3 regions of the Psychrobacillus sp. FSL W7-1493 genome follow, and region 3 is predicted to be linked to each of the others. Evidence: a T-box and tRNA genes for the amino acid it is inferred to sense, from the RefSeq annotation. Region 3 holds a T-box; the other regions hold tRNA genes.

Region 1 (7,720 bases), on a different contig from region 3:
CTCATCCCCGCACTTTTCAACGTGCGTGGGTTCGGACCTCCAGTAAGTGTTACCTCACCTTCATCCTGGACATGGGTAGATCACCTGGTTTCGGGTCTACGACCACATACTCATTCGCCCTATTCAGACTCGCTTTCGCTGCGGCTCCGTCTTCTCAACTTAACCTCGCATGTAATCGTAACTCGCCGGTTCATTCTACAAAAGGCACGCCATCACCCGTTAACGGGCTTTGACTATTTGTAGGCACACGGTTTCAGGGTCTATTTCACTCCCCTTCCGGGGTGCTTTTCACCTTTCCCTCACGGTACTGGTTCACTATCGGTCACTAGGTAGTATTTAGCCTTGGGAGATGGTCCTCCCGGATTCCGACGGAATTTCACGTGTTCCGCCGTACTCAGGATACACTCTGGAGGGAATGAACTTTTGACTACGGGGCTTTTACCCTATCCTGCGGACCTTTCCAGGTCGCTTCGTCTAGCTCATTCTTTTGTAACTCCGTATAGAGTGTCCTACAACCCCAAGAGGCAAGCCTCTTGGTTTGGGCTCTTCCCGTTTCGCTCGCCGCTACTCAGGGAATCGAATTTTCTTTCTCTTCCTCCAGGTACTTAGATGTTTCAGTTCCCTGGGTGTGTCTCAGATGCGCTATGTATTCACGCAAATGTACTGCCCCATTACGGGCAGTGGGTTTCCCCATTCGGAAATCTTCGGATCGAAGCTCACTTACAGCTCCCCGAAGCATATCGGTGTTAGTGCCGTCCTTCATCGACTCCTAGTGCCAAGGCATCCACCGTGCGCCCTTATTAACTTAACCTAAAAGTTAAAAGTACTACACTTGCAATCACGTAAGTGATCACAATTTGAATATCTTGCGTTTGTTTCTTTTTTTGATGTCGTTTTATCCAGTTTTCAAAGAACAAATTATTTCGTTGGTGGAGCCTAGCGGGATCGAACCGCTGACCTCCTGCGTGCAAGGCAGGCGCTCTCCCAGCTGAGCTAAGGCCCCGAAATAAAAAAAGGTATGGTGGGCCTAAATGGACTCGAACCATCGACCTCACGCTTATCAGGCGTGCGCTCTAACCAGCTGAGCTATAGGCCCTCTTTGAATTTCCATATCTATTAAAAATATTAATATACATGAACATTCAAAACTGAACTGCAAAACGTTAAGATACAGATAAAGATCTGTATTCCGAATATATCCTTAGAAAGGAGGTGATCCAGCCGCACCTTCCGATACGGCTACCTTGTTACGACTTCACCCCAATCATCTGTCCCACCTTCGGCGGCTGGCTCCCAAAAGGGTTACCCCACCGACTTCGGGTGTTACAAACTCTCGTGGTGTGACGGGCGGTGTGTACAAGGCCCGGGAACGTATTCACCGTGGCATGCTGATCCACGATTACTAGCGATTCCGGCTTCATGTAGGCGAGTTGCAGCCTACAATCCGAACTGAGAACGGTTTTATGGGATTTGCTCACCCTCGCGGGGTTGCGACCCTCTGTACCGTCCATTGTAGCACGTGTGTAGCCCAGGTCATAAGGGGCATGATGATTTGACGTCATCCCCACCTTCCTCCGGTTTATCACCGGCAGTCACCTTAGAGTGCCCAACTGAATGCTGGCAACTAAGATCAAGGGTTGCGCTCGTTGCGGGACTTAACCCAACATCTCACGACACGAGCTGACGACAACCATGCACCACCTGTCACCGCTGTCCCCGAAGGGAAAAGCCTATCTCTAGGCCGGTCAGCGGGATGTCAAGACCTGGTAAGGTTCTTCGCGTTGCTTCGAATTAAACCACATGCTCCACCGCTTGTGCGGGCCCCCGTCAATTCCTTTGAGTTTCAGTCTTGCGACCGTACTCCCCAGGCGGAGTGCTTAATGCGTTAGCTGCAGCACTAAGGGGCGGAAACCCCCTAACACTTAGCACTCATCGTTTACGGCGTGGACTACCAGGGTATCTAATCCTGTTTGCTCCCCACGCTTTCGCGCCTCAGCGTCAGTTACAGACCAGAAAGCCGCCTTCGCCACTGGTGTTCCTCCAAATCTCTACGCATTTCACCGCTACACTTGGAATTCCGCTTTCCTCTTCTGTACTCAAGTCCCCCAGTTTCCAATGACCCTCCACGGTTGAGCCGTGGGCTTTCACATCAGACTTAAAGGACCGCCTGCGCGCGCTTTACGCCCAATAATTCCGGACAACGCTTGCCACCTACGTATTACCGCGGCTGCTGGCACGTAGTTAGCCGTGGCTTTCTAATGAGGTACCGTCAAGGTACGAGCAGTTACTCTCGTACTTGTTCTTCCCTCACAACAGAGTTTTACGATCCGAAAACCTTCTTCACTCACGCGGCGTTGCTCCATCAGACTTTCGTCCATTGTGGAAGATTCCCTACTGCTGCCTCCCGTAGGAGTCTGGGCCGTGTCTCAGTCCCAGTGTGGCCGATCACCCTCTCAGGTCGGCTACGCATCGTCGCCTTGGTGAGCCGTTACCTCACCAACTAGCTAATGCGCCGCGGGCCCATCCTGTAGTGACAGCCGAAACCGTCTTTTAACATTTCCTCATGTGAGGTAATGGATTATTCGGTATTAGCCCCGGTTTCCCGGAGTTATCCCAATCTACAGGGCAGGTTGCCCACGTGTTACTCACCCGTCCGCCGCTAAATCAGAAGAAGCAAGCTTCTTCATCATCCGCTCGACTTGCATGTATTAGGCACGCCGCCAGCGTTCGTCCTGAGCCAGGATCAAACTCTCCATAATAGAGAACTTAAAAAGCTCATTTTGTTTTGCTGGCATCATCATTAAATGATGTCAAAAATTGTTTTGCGTCAATCAAGCCGAAGCTTGTTGATGCTGTATGTCTTAACGTTTTGCATGTTCAGTTTTCAATGTTCATGGTGGAGCCTAGCGGGATCGAACCGCTGACCTCCTGCGTGCAAGGCAGGCGCTCTCCCAGCTGAGCTAAGGCCCCGAAATAATAATAACTGGTCGGGAAGACAGGATTCGAACCTGCGACCCCTTGGTCCCAAACCAAGTGCTCTACCAAGCTGAGCTACTTCCCGTTATATGGCGCGCCCGGCAGGAGTCGAACCCACAACCTTCTGATCCGTAGTCAGACGCTCTATCCAATTGAGCTACGGGCGCTAATTATTCATAAAAGTGGTGCCGAGGACCGGAATCGAACCGGTACGGTAGTCACCTACCGCAGGATTTTAAGTCCTGTGCGTCTGCCAGTTCCGCCACCCCGGCACTTCAATGAATCTTTGGAGCGGAAGACGAGGTTCGAACTCGCGACCCCCACCTTGGCAAGGTGGTGTTCTACCACTGAACTACTTCCGCTCGGTTATTAAGTTAAGTGGTGCGGGTGAAGGGAGTCGAACCCCCACGCCTTGCGGCGCTAGATCCTAAGTCTAGTGCGTCTGCCAGTTCCGCCACACCCGCATATTTATTTCACAAAAGTGAATGAGCCATGAAGGACTCGAACCTTCGACCCTCTGATTAAAAGTCAGATGCTCTACCAACTGAGCTAATGGCTCGGAAAATGGTGCCGGAGAAAGGACTTGAACCCTCAACCTACTGATTACAAGTCAGTTGCTCTACCAGTTGAGCTACTCCGGCAGGAGTAAAATTATGGTGGAGGATGACGGGCTCGAACCGCCGACCCTCTGCTTGTAAGGCAGATGCTCTCCCAGCTGAGCTAATCCTCCTGGGTAATATTTTTTTATTGCAAGCCCAGCGACGTCCTACTCTTGCAGGGGGAGACCCCCAACTACCATCGGCGCTGAAGAGCTTAACTTCCGTGTTCGGTATGGGAACGGGTGTGACCTCTTCGCCATCATCACTAGACTTGAATAATTATTGAAAGACAAGTTCTATTATATCAACTATGTAGATTATTACAAGCATTAATTTAATAAAAATTTATTCTTTCAAAACTGAATAAACTGACATCTTAGAAACAAACAATTTGGTTAAGTCCTCGATCGATTAGTATTCGTCAGCTGCACGTGTCGCCACGCTTCCACCCCGAACCTATCTACCTCATCGTCTTTGAGGGATCTTACTTACTTGCGTAATGGGAAATCTCATCTTGAGGGGGGCTTCGTGCTTAGATGCTTTCAGCACTTATCCCGTCCACACATAGCTACCCAGCGATGCCCTTGGCAGAACAACTGGTACACCAGCGGTGTGTCCATCCCGGTCCTCTCGTACTAAGGACAGCTCCTCTCAAATTTCCTACGCCCACGACGGATAGGGACCGAACTGTCTCACGACGTTCTGAACCCAGCTCGCGTACCGCTTTAATGGGCGAACAGCCCAACCCTTGGGACCGACTACAGCCCCAGGATGCGATGAGCCGACATCGAGGTGCCAAACCTCCCCGTCGATGTGGACTCTTGGGGGAGATAAGCCTGTTATCCCCGGGGTAGCTTTTATCCGTTGAGCGATGGCCCTTCCATGCGGAACCACCGGATCACTAAGCCCGTCTTTCGACCCTGCTCGACTTGTAGGTCTCGCAGTCAAGCTCCCTTCTGCCTTTACACTCTTCGAATGATTTCCAACCATTCTGAGGGAACCTTTGGGCGCCTCCGTTACACTTTAGGAGGCGACCGCCCCAGTCAAACTGCCCGCCTGACACTGTCTCCTACCCGGGTTACGGGTATGGGTTAGAATTTCAATACAACCAGGGTAGTATCCCACCGACGCCTCCTCCGAAGCTGGCGCTCCGGGCTCTAAGGCTCCTACCTATCCTGTACAAGTTGCACCAAAATTCAATATCAAGCTACAGTAAAGCTCCACGGGGTCTTTCCGTCCTGTCGCGGGTAACCTGCATCTTCACAGGTACTATAATTTCACCGAGTCTCTCGTTGAGACAGTGCCCAGATCGTTACGCCTTTCGTGCGGGTCGGAACTTACCCGACAAGGAATTTCGCTACCTTAGGACCGTTATAGTTACGGCCGCCGTTTACTGGGGCTTCAATTCGCACCTTCGCTTGCGCTAAGCACTCCTCTTAACCTTCCAGCACCGGGCAGGCGTCAGCCCCTATACTTCACCTTACGGTTTTGCAGAGACCTGTGTTTTTGCTAAACAGTCGCCTGGGCCTATTCACTGCGGCTCTTCTAGGCTATTCACCCAAAAGAGCACCCCTTCTCCCGAAGTTACGGGGTCATTTTGCCGAGTTCCTTAACGAGAGTTCTCTCGCTCACCTTAGGATTCTCTCCTCGACTACCTGTGTCGGTTTGCGGTACGGGCACCTCCCACCTCGTTAGAGGCTTTTCTTGGCAGTGTGAAATCAGGAACTCCGGACATACGTCCTTGCCATCACAGCTCAATGTTACAGAGTGCGGATTTGCCTACACTCACACCTCACTGCTTGGACGTGCATAACCAACAGCACGCTTACCCTATCCTACTGCGTCCCCCCATCACTCAAACGGTGGGGTGGTGGTACAGGAATATCAACCTGTTGTCCATCGTCTACGCCTATCGGCCTCGACTTAGGTCCCGACTAACCCTGAGCGGACGAGCCTTCCTCAGGAAACCTTAGTCATACGGTGGATGGGATTCTCACCCATCTTTCGCTACTCATACCGGCATTCTCACTTCTAAGCGCTCCACCAGTCCTTCCGGTCTGACTTCAACGCCCTTAGAACGCTCTCCTACCACTGATACCAAAGGTATCAATCCACAGCTTCGGTGATTTGTTTAGCCCCGATACATTTTCGGCGCAGCGTCACTCGACCAGTGAGCTATTACGCACTCTTTAAATGATGGCTGCTTCTAAGCCAACATCCTGGTTGTCTAAGCAACGCCACATCCTTTTCCACTTAACAAATACTTTGGGACCTTAGCTGGTGGTCTGGGCTGTTTCCCTCTTGACTACGGATCTTATCACTCGCAGTCTGACTCCCAAACATAAATCATTGGCATTCGGAGTTTGTCTGAATTCGGTAACCCGGGATGGGCCCCTAGTCCAAACAGTGCTCTACCTCCAAGATTCTAACGTTTGAGGCTAGCCCTAAAGCTATTTCGGAGAGAACCAGCTATCTCCAGGTTCGATTGGAATTTCTCCGCTACCCACACCTCATCCCCGCACTTTTCAACGTGCGTGGGTTCGGACCTCCAGTAAGTGTTACCTCACCTTCATCCTGGACATGGGTAGATCACCTGGTTTCGGGTCTACGACCACATACTCATTCGCCCTATTCAGACTCGCTTTCGCTGCGGCTCCGTCTTCTCAACTTAACCTCGCATGTAATCGTAACTCGCCGGTTCATTCTACAAAAGGCACGCCATCACCCGTTAACGGGCTTTGACTATTTGTAGGCACACGGTTTCAGGGTCTATTTCACTCCCCTTCCGGGGTGCTTTTCACCTTTCCCTCACGGTACTGGTTCACTATCGGTCACTAGGTAGTATTTAGCCTTGGGAGATGGTCCTCCCGGATTCCGACGGAATTTCACGTGTTCCGCCGTACTCAGGATACACTCTGGAGGGAATGAACTTTTGACTACGGGGCTTTTACCCTATCCTGCGGACCTTTCCAGGTCGCTTCGTCTAGCTCATTCTTTTGTAACTCCGTATAGAGTGTCCTACAACCCCAAGAGGCAAGCCTCTTGGTTTGGGCTCTTCCCGTTTCGCTCGCCGCTACTCAGGGAATCGAATTTTCTTTCTCTTCCTCCAGGTACTTAGATGTTTCAGTTCCCTGGGTGTGTCTCAGATGCGCTATGTATTCACGCAAATGTACTGCCCCATTACGGGCAGTGGGTTTCCCCATTCGGAAATCTTCGGATCGAAGCTCACTTACAGCTCCCCGAAGCATATCGGTGTTAGTGCCGTCCTTCATCGACTCCTAGTGCCAAGGCATCCACCGTGCGCCCTTATTAACTTAACCTAAAAGTTAAAAGTACTACACTTGCAATCACGTAAGTGATCACAATTTGAATATCTTGCGTTTGTTTCTTTTTTTGATGTCGTTTTATCCAGTTTTCAAAGAACAAAGCTTGTTCCTTTGCGACGAGTAATCGCAGGAGCAAGTTAAAAAGCTTTAAATGCTCATATAGAATGAACATTCAAAACTGAACTGCAAAACGTTAAGATACAGATAAAGATCTGTATTCCGAATATATCCTTAGAAAGGAGGTGATCCAGCCGCACCTTCCGATACGGCTACCTTGTTACGACTTCACCCCAATCATCTGTCCCACCTTCGGCGGCTGGCTCCCAAAAGGGTTACCCCACCGACTTCGGGTGTTACAAACTCTCGTGGTGTGACGGGCGGTGTGTACAAGGCCCGGGAACGTATTCACCGTGGCATGCTGATCCACGATTACTAGCGATTCCGGCTTCATGTAGGCGAGTTGCAGCCTACAATCCGAACTGAGAACGGTTTTATGGGATTTGCTCACCCTCGCGGGGTTGCGACCCTCTGTACCGTCCATTGTAGCACGTGTGTAGCCCAGGTCATAAGGGGCATGATGATTTGACGTCATCCCCACCTTCCTCCGGTTTATCACCGGCAGTCACCTTAGAGTGCCCAACTGAATGCTGGCAACTAAGATCAAGGGTTGCGCTCGTTGCGGGACTTAACCCAACATCTCACGACACGAGCTGACGACAACCATGCACCACCTGTCACCGCTGTCCCCGAAGGGAAAAGCCTATCTCTAGGCCGGTCAGCGGGATGTCAAGACCTGGTAAGGTTCTTCGCGTTGCTTCG
Region 2 (7,720 bases), 130 kb from region 3:
GTATCAAAAAAAAGCCGAAGGCATTCTCTCCCTAAGGAAGTGAGCGAGAAGCCGGAGGGGCAAAGAGTTCGAGGAACTGAACGACTGTGGCTGGTGTTTTTTTGTTTAGAAGGCAATCTCTCCCCAGAAATTACAAAAATACTTAAGCATGTTATGAATAGGGCAAGGAAAGAGTTACGAGTAATAATTACGTGAGCCTGATCAAAAAGGCGTTTAAACTCTGTGACAGCTGTGATTCCTGCTCGTACCATTCGTCTACTTTAAAAGCACTCTCCTAGCAATAATTAAATCTTTTAATGAGCGTTGAATTTTATATAGAATGCACTACCTATAAAATACTAACATTAATTACTCTATTGATTGGAGAGGCAGACGGCGACTCCCCGCGGAAAGCTTACGTCTAGAGCGAAAACCAACTCTACTTTAAACATAAAAAAGCAATATTAAATTTCACTGTTCTATTAATAGCTTAAATTTTTGGCTATAAATAAGAATTAAAAAATAGATTAAAAAAACTCTAAATAAAAAATTCTTCTACGCATATTTCTAAATAAAAATGGACAATATAATATGGTGAAGCATCTTCTATGAAATAAAATATAGAGAATATCATTCAAAAAGATGGTAACTTCTATATGTTGGAACCTTGAATATTTCATTGGAAAAATACCTAAATTAAGCTTGAAATTTAAAGTATACTTGTTATAATTATATTTGTACTTTAAATAATAAGAACGTTCCGAAGTAGCTCAGTGGTAGAGCAATCGGCTGTTAACCGATTGGTCGTAGGTTCGAGTCCTACCTTCGGAGCCATTTTTATGCTTCCATAGCTCAGTAGGTAGAGTGCTTCCATGGTAAGGAAGAGGTCACCGGTTCAAATCCGGTTGGAAGCTTTTCTATTTTACATAAAAGTAGAGAATGTACATAAAAAAATGCTTGTTTTGAAGTAATACTTATGCTAAACTATTAATTGTCCGGTTTTTAAAGAGGATTACTGTTTTGGAGGATTAGCTCAGCTGGGAGAGCATCTGCCTTACAAGCAGAGGGTCGGCGGTTCGAGCCCGTCATCCTCCACCATAAAGTTTAAAGTTTTTATAATAGCCTGGAGGGGTAGCGAAGTGGCTAAACGCGGCGGACTGTAAATCCGCTCCTTAGGGTTCGGCGGTTCGAATCCGTCCCCCTCCACCAGTTTTTGGGGTATAGCCAAGCGGTAAGGCAACGGATTTTGATTCCGTCATGCCCTGGTTCGAATCCAGGTACCCCAGCCATTTTCTATTATCTATTATGGGGCCTTAGCTCAGCTGGGAGAGCGCCTGCCTTGCACGCAGGAGGTCAGCGGTTCGATCCCGCTAGGCTCCATTTTAATTCTAATGTGTGTATACTGTACTCTTTTCATTCAATTGAAAAGAGTTTTTTTGTATTTAGATATATAACAAAATAACTTCTACATTCCGATATAAATAGAAAAAGAGAAGAGGTTGTGAGAGAAATGGAAAGCTTAATCCTAGGGGATGTTACGTTAAGATTGTTAACGAAAAGCGATATACCGTTACTGTGGGAGCTGTATGAGCCTAGCGTATTTGAATATATGTTACATAGGGTAGAAAGTGAAGAACAGCTAGGAGATTGGCTGCAGGCAGGAATTGATCAAATGCAAGGTCAACAAACCGCAATTGTTTATGTAGTGGAACATACAGATACCAAGAAAATAATGGGTACGACTAGGATTTACGGGATAGATCAAGTTAACCGTGCTTGTGAAATTGGTTCTACTTTTTACGGGAAAGCTTTTCAGAGAACTCATGTAAATACGACCTGTAAGTTCTTGATGCTCCAGCATTGCTTTGAGGCGTTGGGGATGATTCGTGTGCAGTTTAAAACCGACGAGTTAAACTTACCGTCACAGCGAGCTATTGAAAGAATTGGGGGCATCAAGGAAGGTGTGTTAAGGAACGAACGTGTGAGATCCAACGGGACCGTCAGAAACGCGGTTTTATATTCGATTGTAAATGAAGAATGGGCAGAAGCAAAAAAATATCTTCAATTATTAATGAATAAATATACATGAAAATGCTGAGTTGAGCCAACTGCCTTTAAGGAATTACAATAAGTGTATGAACTAAAGGGGGTATAAAATAATGAATAAATTAAATCTAACAATTATAGGCGTTCCCATGGATCTTGGCCAAAATAGACGCGGGGTAGATATGGGACCAAGTGCAATTCGTTATGCTGGAGTAGTGGAACGCTTAACTGACCTTGGTCATACGGTGAAGGATGAAGGGGATATTTTAATCAGTCAGACTAGAAAAAAAGAATCATCTACTACCTTAAGAAATTTAGAGCAGGTGATTGAAGCTAATACAGCTCTTGCCAATAAAGTGCATGCGGTTGTAGAGGCAGGGGATTTCCCACTTGTCCTAGGTGGAGATCATAGTATAGCTATCGGTACATTAGCAGGTCTTTCTGATCATTATGAAAATCTAGGGGTTATCTGGTACGATGCTCATGCGGACTTAAACACTGCTGAAACTTCTCCATCGGGAAATATTCATGGTATGCCATTAGCCGTAAGCATAGGCTTAGGTCACAAGGATTTAGTGAACATACGTGAATTTGCACCGAAGATTAAACCCGAGAATATAGTTATAATTGGCGCCCGCTCTGTAGACCCGGGAGAGAGAGAACTGATTAGAGAAAAAGGTATTAAAGTTTTCTCCATGCATGAAATAGATAAGCTAGGAATGACCGAGGTTATGAATCAAACGATAACTTACTTCCTGGAACGTAAAGTGGACGGTGTGCATTTGTCTCTTGACTTAGATGGATTAGATCCGCTATATACACCTGGAGTGGGAACGCCGGTACCAGGAGGTATAAGCTATCGTGAAAGTCATTTAGCTATGGAAATGCTTTATTCCTCTCATTTAATTTCATCTGCTGAATTTGTAGAAGTAAATCCTATTCTCGATGAGAAAAATAAAACAGCTGATACTGCAGTAGCACTTATGGGCTCATTATTTGGAGAAAGCTTAATATAATAGTTTTATTAGTATTTTAGGAAAAGCAGGCTAATTGTCAGCTTTTTCTTTTTTTTAACAACACAACACAGGAAATATTTGATAAAATTAAAATAATATAAAAAAATGAAACCTGTTGAATCCTTCTTACGTATAGGTAGAGACAGCCGCATAGAGCGGAGGGGAAATCACACGATGGATGCGATAGTTAACAAAAGAATAAAACAAGTACTTAAAGGAGATAAAGACGCATTCGCGGAGATTGTCGACCTTTACCAAAATAGGCTTTTCCAAGTTTGTTATAGAATGCTTGGCAATCGTCACGAAGCTGAAGATATAGCACAAGAGGCATTTGTCCGGGCCTATATAAATATTCATACATTCGATCAAAAGAGAAAATTTTCTACGTGGCTGTATCGTATTGCTACCAATTTATGTATTGATCGTATACGTAAAAAAAAGCCTGATTATTATTTAGATGCAGAAGTAAAAGGTACGGAAGGTCTCGACATGTATTCTCAAATAGCTGCCTCTGACGAACTTCCTGAGGAAGAGTTGATGAAACTTGAGCTACAAGATAGAATTCAATATGAGATCAGCCGTCTTCCAGATAAGTATCGATCTGCTATAGTGCTTAAATACATGGAGGAACTATCATTACAGGAAATAAGTGAAATTTTAGATCTCCCATTAGGCACAGTAAAAACAAGAATACATCGAGGTCGGGAAGCACTTAGAAAACAATTAAGTAAACAACCGAATCTTTAATAGGAGGAATCATGATGAGTGCGTGTCCAGAACGAATTGTTCACTATATGCATGAATATCTAGATGGTGAAATTAGTCGTGAACACGAGCTGGAGCTCAAGTCACACTTGCAGTCGTGCCAAGAGTGTCGCAATCATATGCATGAGTTAAGCGATGTAGTAGCCTTTGTAAAAGGAGCAGCTCATGTAGAGGCACCAAATGATTTTACTCTATCAGTTATGTCTAGACTTCCAAAAGAAAAATCACATACAGGTGTAAGCAGATGGTTTAGACAGCATCCTGTTCTTACGGCAGCAGCTATGTTTATGCTTTTAATGAGTAGTGCCCTTTTCTCCAATTATAATAACGACCAACAGTTTTCATTCACAAAGCAAGAGAATGTTATTGTCGAGGGAGAAACAGTTATAATCCCTGAGGGACAAGTCGTTAAAGGAGATTTGATAGTTAAGAATGGTGATGTGCGCGTTGATGGAGAATTGGACGGCAATTTAACAGTGATTAATGGGTCCATTATCGACGGTTCTAAATATATGGCTTCCACAGCCAATGTTACAGGTAAAAGTGAGGAAATTAACAAAGCATTTGACTGGTTATGGTATACCATAAAAGATACTGCTAATGAAATTACCTCTTTCTTTAAAAGCGATAAGACTGAAGAATAAAAATAGAAATAAATACCCCGAGAAACACATATATTATCCTATCTTTTTAAAAAAGGAGTCTATCCAGGAACCTGGATAGACTTTTTGCGTTAGTATTAGAACGAGAAATCTATACTTCAAATATGTTATACTTACTTTATATGGATTTGCGAGAAAAAGTGGGGGATGCCCAATGTCGTTTATGGAACAATTTACAGACTTGATGCCAGTGAACGTAATCGTCAATATATTAGACGTTTTGTTCGTATGGTTCGTTATATATAAATTAATTACTCTTATTAAAGGTACAAAAGCAGTTCAATTATTAAAAGGTATCTTTGTCATCGTTATTGCAAAAGTAGTAACTGATTTTCTAGGTTTAGATACACTTGGCTGGATGTTAAATCAAGTTATCACATATGGTTTCTTAGCAATTATTATCATTTTCCAACCTGAGATCAGAAGAGCACTTGAACAAATAGGTAGGGGGAAATTGTTTTCTAGAAGCTCTCTACAAGAGGAAGAAGAGCAGACTCGTCTAATAGAAGCAATGACCAAGTCTGTTAGCTATATGGCAAAGCGTCGAATTGGTGCTTTAATTTCCATCGAACGAGAGACTGGATTGACAGAATATATTGAGACGGGAATACCTTTAAATGCCCACTTAACTTCTGAGTTAATGATTAATATTTTTATTCCAAATACGCCACTACATGATGGGGCGGTTATTGTTCAAAAAAATAAGATTGTTTCTGCTGGCTGTTACTTACCACTTTCTGAAAGTCCTTTTATCTCGAAGGAGCTTGGAACAAGGCATAGAGCTGCAATAGGGCTTAGTGAGGTCACAGATGCTATTACAATTGTAGTTTCAGAGGAAACAGGAGCAGTAAGCCTTACTTCTAACGGAGACCTACATCGAAATCTTTCAATGGATGAATTTAAAAATCATTTAACAAGACTTTGGTTTGGTCCAACTGAGGAGCAAGTGACACCTTCTAAGTGGCGATGGAGGGGGAAACAAAATGGATAAAATGATGAATAATCCGTGGCTTTTGCGAATTATTACACTTACCTTTGCCATATTGCTGTTTGTTTCCGTGAAATCGGATTTGGAATCTGATCATCAGAACTCTAGCAACAATGCAATTGACGTATTAAGGGATGTTCCAGTAGAAGTCTATTATGATGATGAAAATTTAGTCGTCACTGGAGTTCCAGATACGGTAGATGTAAATATACAAGGCCCTGCAAACTTTGTGACTTCGGCAAAGATTATGAAGGACTACAAGCTGTTTGTAGACTTAAGAGAACTTCCAATGGGCGAACATAGAGTTGCTATATCACAGGAAAATTTCTCAGAAAAATTAAAGGTCCGAACAGACCCCGTATATGTGAATGTAGTAATTGAAGAAAAAATCACCCAGGAATTCCGGGTAGATCTTGACATGAATGAAAGCCTGTTAGCAGAGAACTATGTCATGACTTCTTCTGTAGAACCTCGAACAGTAAACGTAACAGGAGCAAAAAGTGTTATACAATCTATAGGCTATGTAAAAGCAACCATTTCGAGCGAAAAAGGCATAGATAAGTCCTTTGAGCAAGAAGCTAGCGTTAGAGTGCTTGATTTGGATCTTAATAAGCTTGATGTCTCTGTTGAGCCGAGAACTGTAAATGTTAAAGTGACAGTTGAAGAATACAGTAAAGAAGTACCTATCTCGCTTTCGAAAAAAGGAACTCCAAAGGAAGGTTTAACTATTAATGCACTATCAACAGCGACTCAGAAGGTGCGGGTATATGGTCCTAGGTCAGTTGTTGATAAAATTGATAGGTTGAATGTCGATGTAGATGTGAGTAAAATTGAAGACACTGGGTCAATCAGTGTTAAAATGGTTGTGCCTGAGGGAGTGACCAAATTATCTCAAGAAAAAATTGATATAAAAGCAGATGTTACAAGCGCAACACCCCCTTCCAACGGTACGGATGAAGCCGAGAAGGAAGATGAGGACACAGCTGTAGCTGATGAGATAACAGAGAAGTCCTTTACAGAAATGAGGATAGCTGTAAAAGGATTACCAGAGCAGCTAGCGAGTAGCTTCGAAACACCTACTGATGGAATAATTTCTGTTGTGGCCAAGGGAACACCGGATGCCTTGAAAGATATTCAGTCAGGGGACATTTCTATCTACGTAGATGCCCAAAACATAGAAGTTGGTGAAAGAATTCTTCCTATTCAAATTGATGGTCCTTCTAATGTAGAATGGCAAACATCTGAATCCGAAGCAAAATTAATGATAAAAGACGCATAAAAGCAGGATAACAGGTAATTAAGGAGAGAAGATTAATGGGAAAATATTTTGGTACAGACGGAGTAAGAGGTGTAGCAAACGAGGAATTAACACCGGAATTAGCATTTAAATTAGGTCGCTTTGGTGGATATATTTTAACAAAAGATACTAAAGAGCGAGCAAAGGTACTCATTGGACGGGATACACGTATTTCTGGACATATGCTAGAGGGCGCGCTTGTTGCTGGTCTTTTATCTGTCGGAGTGGAAGTAATGCGATTAGGTGTTATTAGTACACCGGGAGTAGCTTATCTTACACGTGTAATGAGCGCAGATGCTGGTGTAATGATTTCTGCTTCCCATAACCCCGTGGAAGATAACGGTATCAAATTCTTTGGTTCAGATGGGTTTAAGCTTACGGATGAGCAAGAAGAACAAATTGAGCAGTTGCTTGATGCAGAGAAGGATGAATTGCCAAGACCCACAGGTGGTGGTGTCGGATCCGTATCCGATTACTTCGAAGGCGGTCAAAAATACATTCAATATCTTAAGCAATCAATTGATGAAGACTTCGTAGGCATTCATGTAGCCTTAGACTGTGCGAATGGTGCAACATCTTCCTTAGGTACTCATGTATTTGCTGACTTAGATGCCGACCTTTCGACAATGGGAGTTTCGCCTAACGGCTTGAATATAAACGATGGTGTAGGGTCTACACATCCAGAAGGCTTAGCTAAGTTTGTTCTTGAAAAGGGAGCAAATGTTGGATTAGCATTTGATGGTGATGGAGATAGAATTATCGCAGTAGATGAAAAAGGGAACATCGTTGATGGCGACCAAATCATGTATATCTGTGCAAAATATCTTAATTCCCTAGGACGATTAAACAACAAGACAGTTGTTTCTACTGTTATGAGTAACATGGGCTTCTATAAAGCACTTGAGGCGAATGATATGACAAGTGTAAAAACTTCTGTTGGAGATCGTTATGTTGTAGAAGAGATGAA
Region 3 (7,720 bases):
ACTTATGGAGGATTTTCATTTTAGAGAAAAAATGACGCATTTTGATCATGAGCGAATTCCAGAGCGAATTGTTCACGCTAGAGGTTACGGAGCACATGGAGTATTTGAAGTGTACGAATCCATGAAGCCTTATACAAAAGCGAAGTTCTTACAAACACCTGGTTCTAAGACCCCTGTCTTTGTAAGGTTTTCGACAGTTGCTGGTTCCCGCGGGTCAGGTGAGCTAGCGCGTGATGCTCGAGGTTTCTCGACTAAATTCTATACAGAAGAAGGAAACTACGATTTAGTGGCTAACAATATTCCTGTCTTTTTCATTCAAGATGCTATTAAGTTTCCAGATTTAGTCCATGCTATGAAGCCAGAGCCTCATAACGAAATGCCTCAAGCAGCTACGGCACATGATACATTTTGGGATTTTATAGCGAACAACCAGGAATCGGCACATATGATTATGTGGGCAATGTCAGATCGAGCAATTCCTAGAAGCTATCGCATGATGGAAGGCTTTGGTGTTCATACTTTCCGATTTGTCAATGAAGAAGGAAAGGCTCACTTTGTTAAATTCCATTGGAAGCCATTGCTTGGAACTCACTCGGTTGTGTGGGATGAAGCACAAAAGATTAATGGTAAGGATCCCGACTTCCACCGCCGTGATTTATATGAAGCAATTGAAAAGGGAGACTATCCAGAATACGAGTTTGGCGTGCAAATTATTTCAGAAGAAGATGAGTTCTCTTTTGACTTTGATATATTAGACCCTACTAAAATTTGGCCGGAGGAAGAGGTGCCGGTTAAACGTATAGGAAAAATGACATTAAACCGAAACGTTGATAATGTATTCGCGGAGACAGAACAGGTAGCATTCCATCCAGGTAATGTCGTTCCTGGTATTGACTTTACCAACGATCCTCTTTTACAAGGAAGATTGTTCTCTTATACGGATACACAGTTAATAAGACTTGGTGGTCCTAATTTCCACGAACTTCCGATCAATCGTCCGGTTTGCCCTTTCCATAATAACCAGCGAGATGGATATGGAAGACAAACGATTAACGTTGGACAAGTTAGCTATCACAAAAATTCACTTGCTAACAACACGCCTGCGCCAGTGAGCGAAGCAGAGGGCGGATATGCTCACTATCAAGAAAAAATAGATGCTCGTAAGGTAAGAGCACGTAGCGAAAGCTTTAAGGATCATTTTACTCAAGCTACAATGTTCTGGAATAGTATGAGTAAGCCAGAGAAGGAACACATAATTGAAGCATTTAGCTTTGAGCTTGGTAAATGTGTAGAGAAGTCGGTACGTACTCAAGCATTAGAAATGATTGCAAACATAGATTTAGAAATGGCGAGCAAAGTTGCAGAGAATTTAGGAATGGTTATTCAAGGAACTGCTGAGAATAAAGTAACCAAATCTTCACCAGCCTTAAGTCAGCTAAATACAGTAATGAAGCCTGATACTAGAAAAATAGCAATTCTCGTAGGAGATGGCTTTGATGAAGAGTTATTGAGCTTTATGGAGGCTTTAAAAGCAAAAGGAACTCTTCCTATGGTCGTGAGTGATCATCATGGAAGTGTAACTGGAGCAAATGGTGCAAGTTTACCAGTAGATCACACCTTCTTAACAGCAGATTCCGTTTTATTTGACGCAGTCTATGTGGCAAGTAATGATGGAACAACACCTGCATTTAAGAAAAATGCCATGTTATTTGTCCAAGAAGCATTTACACATTATAAGCCTATTGGATCTACCTTTAGTGGTGACGAGCTTCTAGAAGAAATGGGACTTGTAGGTCAAGTTGGTGTGTTAGCAAATGATAAAGTACACTTTGTAGATGAGTTCATCAATGCAGTGGCGGCGCATCGCTTTTGGGATCGTGCGGTTTAATCAAATTACAGTTAAAGAGGTATGTCCTTTAAGACAGGGCATACCTCTTTTGATTGAGATTAACTTAAGGAAATTAAGGGCATTATTAACTTATAGAAGGAACATTATCATCTAAACGAGAAGTAATAAAAAGAGAGATGAGGAGGAGAATGTATGCATTATGTCATTATAGGCGGAGATGCAGCTGGTATGAGTGCTGCAATGGAGATTTTTCGCAACGATTCTACAGCTCAAATTACGACTTTAGAAAAAGGAAATATTTACTCATACGGACAATGTGGCCTACCATATGTAGTTGGAAAAAAGATATTTTCTACGACAGATGTAATTGCAAGAAGTGTAGAGATGTTTCGAACGAAATACAAGATTGATGCAAAAATAGGACATGAAGTAACTGAAGTAAACCATCTGAACAAAACAGTTGCAGGGAATGTATTAGTAACTGGAGAAAGATTTGAGGTTAAGTATGACCGATTGTTGGTAGCAACAGGTGCTAGCTCCGTTGTACCTGACTGGGAGGGTACACAACTAGATGGGATACATACGTTTAAAACCATTCCACAAACCGAGGCATTGATAGCGGATTTAGAGGCTGTAAATCACGTTACGATTATCGGTGGAGGATATATTGGTTTAGAAATGGCAGAAAACATAAGAGAAATTGGTAAAGAGGTCCGAGTAATTCAACGTGGAGATCGACTAATGCCAATTCTTGATCCAGAGATGTCAGACATATTACTACAAAAGGCAAAGGAAAAACATGTGGAGGTCAAACTAAATGAGGAGGTTAAATCCTTTACGGGGAAGACACGAGTCCAAGCGGTTGTAACTGACAAAGGGACATACTCAACAGACTTAGTGTTAATAGCTATTGGCATAAAACCTGCAACTAATTTCCTTAAGGAGACAGGAATAGAGACTCTAGCGAATGGAGCCATAATCGTAAATGAATATTTGGAAACAAGTATTCCAGATATTTATGCGGCAGGAGATTGCTCCACTCATTTTAATCGTTTGAAACAAAAAAACGATTATGTCCCGCTAGGTACTACTGCCAATAAACAAGGTAGACTTGCAGGATTCAATATGATTGGAGAAGAAATACCATTTAAAGGTATTGTCGGTACCTCTATTATGAAATTCTTTGAATTGTCTATTGGTAGAACCGGACTGTCAGAGGAGGAAGTAAAGGAACTAGACATTCCTTTCGACACAAGTACGATTGAGGCCAGTGATATTGCAGGTTATTATCCTGGTAAAGAGTTAATGCAGATAAAACTCCTTTATCGTAAAGAGGATCAATTGCTTCTAGGTGGTCAGATTGTTGGTGGGCAAGGAGTAGACAAGCGCACCGATGTATTAGCAACTGCCCTTTACCACAGCATGAAGCTCCCCGATTTATTAGACCTGGACCTATCGTACGCTCCACCATTTAACGGTGTATGGGATCCTTTGCAGCAGCTTGCTAAAAGAAACTTCGATAAGAATAAATAAAGAAAAGTGGGAAATTGAGAGATGGAAATAGAGACAAAGGAATTTAAGGTTAGAGATATCTCGTATAAAATCAGATCGGCTAGTCAGCTCGATGCAAAACAGCTGTCCGAGGTCAGGGTTCAAATCGACGGGGAGACGGAGAATCTAGATAGAGAACAAGGGGAAGCATTCATTGATGTCACAGGCTTTGAGAAGCTAATTGAGGATGACACCCTTTCCGTGAACAATCTCTTTTTAGTCGCAGAGATTGAGGGGAGGATTGTTGGCTTTTCTAGATGTGTAGGGAACGGCTTAACGCGGTTTGCGCATAAAGTAGAATTTGGTGTGTGTGTCTTAAAAGAATATTGGGAGCTGAGTATCGGTACCAACTTCTTGAAGGAGTCGATCGCTTGGGCTGATGCCAATAGTATCAAAAAAATCTCATTAAATGTATTACATACAAACGAAAAAGCGATTTCCTTATATAAAAAGTATGGTTTCGAGGTAGAGGGTATATTAAAAAACGATAAAATTTTAAGGGATGGGAAATACTATCACACGGTTGTGATGGGACGTTCTTTCATTTAAAATAAAATTTAGTTGACTATTCTAAACTTATTGAATATACTATTGAAAATTAATTTATGTTATTTAGGCAAAGAAAAGGACATGAGTCATTTCAATAAATTTCTTATTAGAGAGCAGGGTCATTGGCTGAAAGCCCTGTAAGAAAAACGAATGATTTACCGCCTTGGAGCTATTATGGGGAACAACTAGTATCCATAATCGGGAAACCGTTATCTTTTTAGAGAGCCGTATTTTTTATTCGACGGCAAAATTAGGGTGGAACCACGACCACGCTCGTCCCTTTACCGGGACGGGTGTGTTTTTTTGTATATACAATTTTATATTTAAGCTATGAAAAGGACATGAATTATTCAACAATTTCTAATTAGAGAGCAGGGTCATTGGCTGAAAGCCCTGTTAGAAAGGCGAATAGTTTACCACCTTGGAGCTATTATGGGGAACAACTAGTATCCATAATCGGAAAACCGTTATATTTTATGAGAGCCGTATTTTTTAATGTCGGCAAAATTAGGGTGGAACCACGACCACACTCGTCCCTTTACCGGGATGGGTGTGGTCTTTTTATATTTAACCAAAACTAGGAGGAATTATAATGTCAGTAAAAGCCGAGGAAAGATTAAGTCATCAAAAATTAGGTCAGCAATTAGAATTATTTATGTCCATGGAGGAAGCTCCCGGTATGCCATTTTATCTACCAAAAGGAATGGTCTTACGAAATGAACTAGAAAATTTATGGAGAGAGAAGCATCAGAGAGCGGGCTACCAGGAGATAAAGACTCCTATCATGATGAAGCAGGAGCTTTGGGAGAAGTCGGGACACTGGGATCATTACCATGAAAATATGTATTTTGCCGATGTGGATGAACAAAAGTATGCGATAAAGCCAATGAACTGTCCAGGAGCAGTTTTAATCTTTAATAGTAAAAGAAGAGGTTACCGAGAACTTCCAATACGGTATGCAGAGCTCGGATTAGTACACCGTCATGAGCTTTCGGGATCTTTGAATGGTCTATTACGTGTTAGAGCATTTACTCAAGACGATGCCCATCTGTTTGTTCTAGAGGAGCAAATTGAAGGTGAGCTTGCGAAGGTGTTAGATCTAGTGGATGAATTCTACCGTGAATTTGGATTTAGCTATAAGGTGGAGCTATCAACTCGTCCAGAGGATTTTATGGGTTCTGTGGAAGCATGGGACCAAGCAGAAGAAGCACTAGAATCGGTATTGAAGAGTAAACAGGTTGAATATCAAGTAAACGAGGGAGATGGAGCTTTTTACGGTCCTAAAATTGACTTCCATATACTCGATTCACTTGGACGTAGCTGGCAGTGTGGAACAGTTCAGCTTGATTTTCAAATGCCGGAAAAATTTAATTGTCAGTACGTCGATGAAAACAACCAACTTCGTCGTCCTATCATGATTCATCGAGCGATCTATGGCTCCATTGAACGATTTATCGCGATTCTATTAGAACACTTTCAAGGTAATTTTCCACTTTGGCTAGCCCCAGTTCAAGTGAAGGTATTGCCTATCGCAGATGCTCATCTAGCTTATGCGGAAGAAGTAAAGTCGCAGCTAGAACAAGAAGGCTACCGGGTAGAAGTAGATGAACGCGTAGAAAAGATTGGATTGAAGATACGAGAGGCAGCCATGCAAAAGCATCCGTATATGCTGATCATCGGTGACCAGGAAATGGAGAATCAAGTTGTTTCCGTTAGGAAGCATCGAGTAGGAAGCCTTGGTGACATGGGGATAGAAACATTTATTGGACAACATCTGTGAGAGTAAAGGTGTTGTGGTAAGTGGATTGGATGACGGATTGTCGTAAATTATCAGGTGATTGTCGTACAGTATCCAGGCATTGTAGTAATCGGAGGCTGGATTGTCGTAAATCAGGTCAAAGGGATAGAGCAGGCGAGAGATTGTAGTAAATTATCAGGTGAATGTCGTAAAGTATCCAGGCATTGTAGTAATCGGTGGGTGGATTGTCGTAAATCAGGTCAAAGGGATAGAGCAGGCGAGAGATTGTAGTAAATTATCAGGTGAATGTCGTAAAGTATCCAGGCATTGTAGTAATCGGAGGGTGGATTGTCGTAAATCAGGTCAAAGGGATAGGGCAGGCGAGAGATTGTAGTAAATTATCAGGTGAATGTCGTAAAGTATCCGGTCATTGTAGTAATCCGAGGCTGGATTGTCGTAAATCAGGTCAAAGGGATAGGGCAGGCGAGAGATTGTCGTAAATTATCCGGTGATTGTCGTAAACGAAGAGTTAATTGTCGTAAAATAGTCCGGCGGCGCTATAGGTCTTTTCAGAACAACAAAAAAGGATTTTATGGCCATCATCTCGAATAAACTCTCGATAGGGAGTGTCGTCATGGCTAAATGGATTATATTGTTTGCTGGAGTAGTTATATTAGGGATTAATGCTTATGGTGTTTATGATATGTACCAGCCGAAAGTTGGCCCTATTGGAAATGGAGAAATATCATCACATGTTTGGATAAGCATCTTTATTAGTTTCTTGTCAGGGATAATTTTCATTGCTCAATTCTTTGTATTATTTGCCTATGATCAACGCAATAAAAGGTTTCCTAGAATGGAAACGACACGGTTTATACTGCGCCAAATAGAACTAAGCGATGCAAAAGAGGTTTTCCATTATTTCTCTCAGGATGAGGTTATGAAATACTATGATCTGGATGTCTTAAATGATGTTAGCGAAGCAAGAAGGATAATAAAGAACTGGCAGAAAAAATATCATAAAAATGAGGGCTTGCGTTGGGGGATAGCTACTAAGGAGAACAATAAGATTATAGGGAGCTGTGGCTACCATAATTGGGAAAAGGAACACTATAAGGCTGAAATCGGGTTTGAGCTCACACCAGAATTTTGGAGAAGGGGAGTAATGACAGAGATTTTGCAGCCTATACTTACCTATGGCTTTGAAAATATGGAGCTTAACAGAATTGAAGCACTCTATGATCCGGAAAATAGTGCATCGAAAAGAACTTTGGAGAAGGCAGGATTTATATATGAGGGAACATTAAGAAAATCGGCATTTGAAAAAGGGCGGTTTTGCGATGCTGCTATTTGTTCCTTATTAAAAGAGGAGTTTGCTAAATAGCAAACCCCCTCGATTGAATCTATTAATATCTGACCCAGCTAAGTCCTGTTGTACCTTCTCCCGCATGCACTCCTACACAAGCGCTTAGTGGGATAACGATTACCTTTAGCTTAGGGAATTCTTGTAAGATTTCTTCTCTCCAGGTTTTAGCATCCTTAACATTGTTGCAGTTGATTACGGCAACTTCTGGAACTTCAGCTATTTTCATGTCTTTTCGAAGTAGCTCCATTACATAATTTTTAGCTCTTTTATCTGCACGGACTTTTTCTTTCATAACCACTTTTCCTTCATCAAAGGAAATGACTACTTTTATATTTAAGAGATTACTAAGAAAAGCTTTCGTGCCGGACACACGACCGCTTTTATGAAGCTGAGTCAAGCTAGAAGGAATAAAGGATAACTCGGAGTTATTTGTCATATTTTCAATATGGGCTACAACTTCTTCTACATCATGTCCTTCTTCTACCATGCTTTTTCCAACCTCTAGCATTTTGACCATCGGATAAGAACCTATTTTAGAATCAATCGAATACACTTTAAAGTTGGCTAGTTCAGAAGCAGTTTGTGAGCTGTTATAAGTTCCTGATAGCTCACTAGACGTATGAACTGCTACTGCACAGTCATATCCCTGTGCTTTTAAATCTTCATA

The links. A T-box is a leader RNA that pairs with one kind of tRNA and senses whether it is charged. The one in region 3 lies ahead of thrS (threonine--tRNA ligase), so its partner is inferred to be a tRNA-Thr.
Region 1: it has a tRNA-Thr gene. The T-box ahead of thrS (threonine--tRNA ligase) is inferred to sense a tRNA for this amino acid. The anticodon was not compared.
Region 2: it has a tRNA-Thr gene. The T-box ahead of thrS (threonine--tRNA ligase) is inferred to sense a tRNA for this amino acid. The anticodon was not compared.

Annotation. Positions count from the first base shown of each region.
Region 1 is NZ_JBBOSB010000002.1:52,968-60,687, reverse strand. It holds rRNA gene MKX96_RS17765 (23S ribosomal RNA) at 1-811, opposite strand, end outside; tRNA gene MKX96_RS17760 (tRNA-Ala) at 928-1,003, opposite strand; tRNA gene MKX96_RS17755 (tRNA-Ile) at 1,020-1,096, opposite strand; rRNA gene MKX96_RS17750 (16S ribosomal RNA) at 1,206-2,759, opposite strand; tRNA gene MKX96_RS17745 (tRNA-Ala) at 2,895-2,970, opposite strand; tRNA gene MKX96_RS17740 (tRNA-Pro) at 2,985-3,061, opposite strand; tRNA gene MKX96_RS17735 (tRNA-Arg) at 3,067-3,143, opposite strand; tRNA gene MKX96_RS17730 (tRNA-Leu) at 3,160-3,248, opposite strand; tRNA gene MKX96_RS17725 (tRNA-Gly) at 3,264-3,338, opposite strand; tRNA gene MKX96_RS17720 (tRNA-Leu) at 3,356-3,440, opposite strand; tRNA gene MKX96_RS17715 (tRNA-Lys) at 3,463-3,535, opposite strand; tRNA gene MKX96_RS17710 (tRNA-Thr) at 3,542-3,617, opposite strand; tRNA gene MKX96_RS17705 (tRNA-Val) at 3,631-3,706, opposite strand; rRNA gene rrf (5S ribosomal RNA) at 3,730-3,845, opposite strand; rRNA gene MKX96_RS17695 (23S ribosomal RNA) at 3,967-6,895, opposite strand; rRNA gene MKX96_RS17690 (16S ribosomal RNA) at 7,137-7,720, opposite strand, start outside.
Region 2 is NZ_JBBOSB010000001.1:237,223-244,942, forward strand. It holds tRNA gene MKX96_RS01225 (tRNA-Asn) at 739-813, shown strand; tRNA gene MKX96_RS01230 (tRNA-Thr) at 821-893, shown strand; tRNA gene MKX96_RS01235 (tRNA-Val) at 1,002-1,077, shown strand; tRNA gene MKX96_RS01240 (tRNA-Tyr) at 1,105-1,188, shown strand; tRNA gene MKX96_RS01245 (tRNA-Gln) at 1,194-1,268, shown strand; tRNA gene MKX96_RS01250 (tRNA-Ala) at 1,287-1,359, shown strand; gene MKX96_RS01255 (GNAT family N-acetyltransferase) at 1,490-2,068, shown strand; gene rocF (arginase) at 2,139-3,041, shown strand; gene sigW (RNA polymerase sigma factor SigW) at 3,216-3,788, shown strand; gene MKX96_RS01270 (zf-HC2 domain-containing protein) at 3,803-4,450, shown strand; gene cdaA (diadenylate cyclase CdaA) at 4,623-5,459, shown strand; gene MKX96_RS01280 (CdaR family protein) at 5,452-6,735, shown strand; gene glmM (phosphoglucosamine mutase) at 6,771-7,720, shown strand, end outside.
Region 3 is NZ_JBBOSB010000001.1:368,173-375,892, forward strand. It holds gene MKX96_RS01880 (catalase) at 1-1,888, shown strand, start outside; gene MKX96_RS01885 (FAD-dependent oxidoreductase) at 2,042-3,382, shown strand; gene MKX96_RS01890 (GNAT family N-acetyltransferase) at 3,404-3,949, shown strand; T-box leader at 4,011-4,233, shown strand; T-box leader at 4,271-4,490, shown strand; gene thrS (threonine--tRNA ligase) at 4,542-5,729, shown strand; gene MKX96_RS01900 (hypothetical protein) at 5,990-6,187, shown strand; gene MKX96_RS01905 (GNAT family N-acetyltransferase) at 6,322-7,071, shown strand; gene MKX96_RS01910 (DegV family protein) at 7,094-7,720, opposite strand, start outside.